2 regions of the Achromobacter xylosoxidans genome follow, and region 1 is predicted to be linked to the other one. Evidence: riboswitches for the same ligand, from Rfam matches in the RefSeq annotation. Region 1 holds a riboswitch; the other holds the start of a gene.
What was found. A riboswitch is a leader RNA that binds a small molecule or an ion and turns the genes downstream of it on or off. The one in region 1 is predicted to bind glycine.
Positions count from the first base shown of each region.

Region 1 (3,398 bases):
GCGTGCGCCGCACGTGGGCGATGCCCTTCTGGGCGGACTGGTCGCAGCTGGCGCTACCGCCCTGGGCACCTTGCCCATCCTGTTCGCCCGGACCATCCCCCAGAAAATGCAGGACAGCATGTTCGGCTTCGGCGCCGGCGTGATGCTGGCCGCCAGCGCCTTTTCGCTGGTGGCGCCGGGCATCGCGGCGGGTCGCGACCTGGGTTATGGCCCCTGGGGCGCCGGCTTGACGGTAGGCGCTGCCGTGTTGCTGGGCGCGGCGGTGCTGCTGCTCATGGACCGTACCCTGCCGCACGAGCATTTCATCAAGGGCCGGGAAGGCATCGAGGCGCACCGCCTGCGCCGTACCTGGCTGTTCGTTTTCGCCATCACCCTGCATAACCTGCCGGAGGGCCTGGCCATTGGCGTGGGCTATGCGGGCAACGACGCCATGCGCGGCACCGCGCTGGCCACCGGCATTGCTATCCAGGACATTCCCGAAGGGCTGGTGGTGGCGGTGGCGCTGCTGGCGGCGGGCTACCAGCGCGCGTTTGCCGTGGCGCTGGGCATGCTGTCCGGCCTGGTCGAGCCGCTGGGCGCGGTCCTGGGCGCCGCCGTGGTGGGCTGGTCCGAGCCGCTGCTGCCCTGGGGCCTGGGTTTTGCCGCGGGCGCCATGCTGTTCGTGATCAGCCACGAGATCATCCCCGAATCGCACCGCAAGGGGCATGAGGTCTACGCGACCTGCGGGCTGATGCTGGGTTTCGTGCTGATGATGTTGTTGGACACGGCGCTGGGCTGAGGCCGCCGCAGGCATTCCCTGGCTGCGGCTTTCGTTGTATGCTTGCGCCGCTGTCACGCATGTTGCGGGAGAGAGCGGCCTGTACGTCCGGCCGCCGCCGAAGGCGCAATTCGCCCGGAATCGCTCAGGTAACCCATACCGCCCATGCTTGCCCTGTCCCGGTTTTTTTACCGCGCGGACGCGGCAAAACAGTACTCTGGAGAGACCTGGCGCCGCCCCTGAACTAGGGACATAGCGAGCAGCCCAGGCGCCGAAGGTGCAAACCCGCCATGCGGGGCAACTCTCAGGCAAAAGGACAGAGGGGCGGAAGATTCAGCCGTTGTACAAGTGCACCCCGCTTGGCACCACTGGCATTCCGTAACCCTGGCAACACTGCCGCCCCGGAGTTTCCGCGCATGTCCGCAACCCTCAAACGCACCCCGCTGGCTGAAGAACACATCGCCTCTGGCGCCCGCATGGTCGACTTCGGCGGCTGGGACATGCCGCTGGCCTACGGTTCGCAACTGGAAGAGCACCACGCGGTGCGGCAGGACGCCGGCATGTTCGACGTGTCGCACATGCTGAACGTCGACGTGGCCGGTCCGGACGCGTTCGCCTTCCTGCAGCGTCTGGTCGCCAACGACGTGTCCAAGCTGACCGTGCCCGGCAAGGCGCTGTACAGCTGCATGCTGAACCCGCAAGGCGGCGTGATCGACGACCTGATCATCTATTTCTTCGCCGCCGACGAATGGCGCGTCGTGGTCAATGCCGGCACGGCCGACAAGGACGTCGCCTGGATGCAGCGCGTCAAGCAGGCCGGCCAGTTCGACGTCGCCATCAACCCGCGCCGCGACCTGGCCATGGTGGCCGTGCAAGGCCCGAACGCCCGCGCCAAGGTCTGGGCCGCGCGCCCGGCCTGGCAGGCCGCCAGCGAGCCGCTGACGCCCTTCGTGGCCGCCCGCGTGGGTGACGACACCTTGGTGGCCCGTACCGGCTACACCGGCGAGGACGGTTTTGAAATCGTGCTGCCCGCCGCCGACGTGGTGCAACTGTGGCGCGACCTGGTCGCCCAGGGCGTTCGTCCCTGCGGCCTGGGCGCGCGCGACACGCTGCGCCTGGAAGCCGGCATGAATCTCTACGGCCAGGACATGGACGAGCTGACCCAGCCCGACCAGGCCGGCCTGACCTGGACCGTGTCCCTGAAGAACGCCGAGCGCCGCTTCATCGGCCGCGACGCGCTGGAACAGTTCGCCACGCCCGCCACCTTCATCGGCCTGAAGCTGCAAGAGCGCGGCGTGATGCGCGCGCATATGGCCGTGCGCACCAAGGAAGGCACGGGCGAGCTCACCAGCGGCACCATGTCGCCGACGCTGGGCGTGTCGATCGGCTTTGCCCGCCTGCCGCAAGGCGTCAAGCCGGGCGACACGGTCGAGGTCGACATCCGCGGCAAATGGGTGCCCGCCCTGGCTTGCAAATTGCCGTTCGTGCGTAACGGCAAAGCGGTCGAACACTCGTAAACTCGAAGCTTCGCGCGAGCCGCCGGCCCCTGGGGCGACGGCCGCCCGCGCGAGGCGCGCAACACCATTCATCTACCCGCATTCCCTCAGGAGTTCCCATGAGTCTGCCCACCGATCGCAAGTACACCGAGTCCCATGAATGGGTCAAAGCCGAAGGCGACGTGTTCGTCGTCGGCATCACCGATACCGCCCAGGATCAATTGGGCGACCTGGTCTTCGTTGGCGACGTGAAGGTCGGCGCCAAGCTGAACGCCGGTGAAACCGCTGGCGTGGTCGAATCGGTCAAGGCCGCTTCGGACATCTACGCTCCCGTGGCCGGCGAAATCGTCGCGTTCAACGAAGAGCTGGAAAACAATCCCAACCTGATCAACGAATCGGCCTTCACCGCCTGGATCTTCAAGATCAAGCCGGTCAACGCCGCCGACGCCGACAAGCTGCTCGACGCCGCCGGCTACGAAGCCGTCGCCAACGGCTAAGCCGCCTGGCCGGAACGGGCGCGCAGGCGCCAGCCACGCGCCCGTTCCGCAAGATGCAATACCGTCCGTCCTCCGACGACACCCGCTATCCCGAGACCTCTCCATGTCGCGCGCCCTAGACACCCACACCGACTTCATTCCCCGCCACATCGGCCCTTCCGACGCCGACCAGGCCGCCATGCTTGCCGTCATCGGCAGCGCCAGCCTGGACGCCCTGATCGAAGAAGTCGTGCCGCCCAAGATCCGCAGCCAGGCCCCGCTGGCGCTGCCCGCCTCGCGCAGCGAAACCGACGTGCTGGCCGAACTGAAGCAGATCGCCGGCCGCAACAAGGTCTACCGCAGCTACATCGGCCAGGGGTATTACGGCACGCAGACGCCCAACGTGGTGTTGCGCAACATTCTTGAGAATCCTGCCTGGTACACGGCCTACACGCCTTACCAGCCCGAGATCTCGCAGGGTCGCCTCGAAGCCCTCCTGAACTACCAGACCATGGTCGCCGACCTGACCGGGCTGGACATCTCCAACGCCTCGCTGCTGGACGAAAGCACCGCCGCCGCCGAAGCGATGACGCTGGCACGCCGCAGCGCCAAGTCGAAGAGCCCGGTGTTCTTCATTTCGCGCCACGTGCATCCCCAGACCATCGAAGT
Region 1 is NZ_CP061008.1:953,071-956,468, forward strand. Features, by position in the region: gene IAG39_RS04385 (ZIP family metal transporter) at 1-778, shown strand, start outside; glycine riboswitch at 834-929, shown strand; glycine riboswitch at 965-1,087, shown strand; gene gcvT (glycine cleavage system aminomethyltransferase GcvT) at 1,174-2,274, shown strand; gene gcvH (glycine cleavage system protein GcvH) at 2,373-2,750, shown strand; gene gcvP (aminomethyl-transferring glycine dehydrogenase) at 2,854-3,398, shown strand, end outside.

Region 2 (3,398 bases), 1.5 Mb from region 1:
CACTCGGCTGGGCGGCGAGATCATGCAACGACCGCAGGAATTGGGCATGCTGCGTCCCGGCTATCTGGCGGACGTGGTCATGGTCGACGGGGATCCGCTGAAGGATCTGTCGCTGCTGGTGGATCCGGAGAGGATCTTGCTGGTTGTGAAGGATGGGGAGGTGTGCAAGGACAGTCTCCGGCACGATGCGGACGCGGAACTGCTGACTGCCGAAGACAGGGATGCGGCCTTAGTACATTGACCGACGCGGCGTTACACACACAAGGAGTTGGAGCGCGCAGCGTCGGGACCTGAGCATTCGTAGCGAGCTTGCATTATTGAGCTTGCAGATCAATTTCCGCGAACAGATTCACCACGGGCGGAAGAAATGCAATCGGGAGTGTCATTCCTCGGCATCTTTGTCCATTGCTTCAAATTGGGCAAAGACGTGGCCCGCAGGAATGACGTTTCCCTGCGATATTTCGCGCCGGCCTCGATCGATTAGCTTGAGCAGGGCATAGGCTTCCGCCTTATCCCCGCTGCGATTGCAGTATGGAATCGCCTGGTCTTGATGCGAGCGTTTCACGGCATGGGCCTCCAGTGCAAGTACCGACAGGTGCAACTGTAGACTGGAGTTCACTTATCCGCCGGCTTTTCTCCCATTATTCGGACAGAAAGTAGGCGAAGCGGTACGAGCAAACCTGGTTGCATCAATGCTGGGTTTGCTCGCCTCAACTCAAGCCTCTCCCACCCCCTCCCTCACGCTAGCCGCCAGCATCTGCGCCGTCGCCGCCGACAAGGTCCAGCCCAGATGCCCATGCCCCGTGTTGTAGAACACGCCGGGCCGCCTGCCCGGACCCACGCGGGGCATCATGCTCGGGGTCATGGGGCGCAGCCCGCACCACGGCACCACGCGCGAAGTTCGGATGCCGGGGAAGTGCTTGCGGGTCCAGTCCACCAGCGGCTGCACGCGTTCGGCGCGGATGTCCATGTTGAAGCCGTTGAACTCGGCCGTGCCGGCCACGCGGAAGCGGTCGCCGAGGCGGCTGGTGACGATCTTGGCGGCTTCGTCCAGCAGGCTGACGTGCGGTGCGGCCGCCTGGCTGGCGGCGTCGTCCAGGTGCACGCTGATGGAATAGCCCTTGACCGGGTAGATGTTGAGCGTGTCGCCCAGCTGCCTGGCGAACTGCCGGCTGACGGCGCCGGCGCAGACGACGATGGCGTCGGCCTCGTGCTGCTCGCGGCGCGCGCCGCCCTCGCGCGCGACGTCGAGCACGTAGGGCGCGCCGTCCACGCTGATGTTGCGGATGTCGGCGTCCTGCGCGAAGCGCACGCCGCGGCGCTCGCAGGCGCGGGCCAGGCCGCTGGTGAACTTGTGGATGTCGCCGGTGGCGTCCGAGGGCGTGTAGAAGCCGCCATGGCAAGGGGTTTGCAGCGTGGGTTCGATGCTGCGCGCTTCCTCGGGCGACACCGCGTAGCGCTCCAGCCCGCCTTCCTGCAGCAGCGCATTGGCGCGGCGCGCGGTCTCGAAGCTGGTGGCGTCGTGGTAGATATGCAGGATGCCGCGGCGCTCCAGGTCGAAATCTATGCCTTCTTCTTCCGCCATGGCGTACAGGTGCTGGCGCGCGGCAATGGCAAGCCGCGTGGTCTCGATGGTGTTGCGGCGGTAGTTGCGGATCTGTCCGATGAACTGCGCCAGCCAGGAGTACTTGTGCCAGCTGAAGCGGGGATTGAGCAGCAGCGGCGCGTTGTGGCGGCCGAGCCAGCGCAGGCCTTTCATGATGGTGGCGGTGCTGTTCCAGACCTCGGCGTTGCTGGCCGACAACTGGCCGCCGTTGGCGTAGGAAGTCTCCATGGCCGGATAGCGCTGGCGGTCGTAGACGGTGACGTGGTATCCCAGTTTGCTCAGGGCATAGGCGGACGTGACGCCGGTGATACCGGCGCCAATGATGGCGATGCGGGGCATGATGGCTCCAGATTGAGTGGCCGCGGCCACCCGGCCGCAGCACCCCATCTGTCTCTGTACCTGAGAGCTTCACCCGCGGCGCAGGCGGCGGCGGGTTCCCCTTCGGTGGGCGCAATCCGCGCCTCTCTCCAGATTGTCTAGACCGCGCAGTCCTGTTTGCCTGAGAGTTTCCGGGGCGGTTGCTCCGTCGGCGCCTGCCGCGGGGGCAGGTCTCTTCTGCGGGGTTTTGGATCGACGAGGCGAGGATAGCCAAAATCCCCCAAAATGAGACCAAGGGTTAGTACCAATAAGGCGCCGCGCCGCGTTACGATGCTTGCGCGCCGCCGTCGCGGCGCCACCGATCCGACACGACAGGGAATGACGAGAATGCGCTTGAACAGCATGCTGCGCACGGGATTGTTTACGCTGATGGCCGCAGGCTGCGGGCTGGCGCAGGCCGGACAGGCGGAGACCGACAGCAAGGTCGACGAGGCGGTCCAGGCCGTCATGCGCGAACATGGCATTGCGGGAATGTCGATCGCCGTGACCCGCAACGGGACGCAACATTTCTACAACTATGGCGTGGCATCCAGGCAAACCGGCAGGCGGGCCGACAGCGACACGCTGTACGAGATCGGCTCCATCAGCAAGACCTACACGGCAACCCTGGCAACCTACGCACAGGCGCGCGGCCGCCTGGCGCTGAGCGACAGCCCGGCCAAGTATCTGCCCGAGCTCGCCGGCAGCGACTTCGCCAAACTGAGCCTGATCAACCTGGGGACGCACACGACCGGCGGCTTTCCCTTGCAGGTGCCCGACGCGGTCACGAACCAGGCGCAGATGATGGCTTACCTCAAGGCCTGGAAGCCCGAGCATGCCGCTGGCACGTATCGCACCTACGCCAACCCCAGCATCGGCATGCTGGGCGTGGTTGCGGCCAAGAGCCTGAACCGGCCGTTCAAGGCGGCCATGGAGCGGGACCTGTTTCCCAAGCTGGGCCTGACCAGCACCTACATCGACGTGCCGGCCGCCAGGATGGCGGACTACGCGCAGGGCTACAACAAGCAGGATGCGCCCGTGCGCGTGAATCCGGGCGTGCTGGCCGACGAAGCCTATGGCGTGAAGACCAGCGCGCGCGACCTGATCCGCTTCGTCGACGCGAACATGGGCTTGAACCTCGCGGATGCCGAACTGCGCGGCGCGATTGCGCAGACGCACGTCGGCTATTACCAGCTGGGCGACATGACCCAGGACCTGGCCTGGGAGCAATTGCGCTATCCGGCGACGCTGGACGCGTTGCTGACGGCCAATGCCGGCAACTACAACAGCCAGAGCCAGCCCGTGACCGCATTGAACCCGCCGCTGCCGCCGCAGGAGGCCGTGTGGATCAACAAGACGGGTTCGACCAACGGCTTCGGCGGCTATGTGGCATTCGTGCCGTCGAAGAAGCTGGGCATCGTGATACTGGCCAACC
Region 2 is NZ_CP061008.1:2,450,366-2,453,763, forward strand. Features, by position in the region: gene IAG39_RS11515 (metal-dependent hydrolase family protein) at 1-241, shown strand, start outside; gene IAG39_RS11520 (hypothetical protein) at 383-565, opposite strand; gene IAG39_RS11525 (D-amino acid dehydrogenase) at 716-1,945, opposite strand; glycine riboswitch at 1,990-2,081, opposite strand; glycine riboswitch at 2,083-2,174, opposite strand; gene ampC (class C beta-lactamase) at 2,303-3,398, shown strand, end outside.
Region 2: linked by a shared signal. The riboswitch ahead of IAG39_RS11525 (D-amino acid dehydrogenase) and the one ahead of gcvT (glycine cleavage system aminomethyltransferase GcvT) in region 1 are both predicted to bind glycine.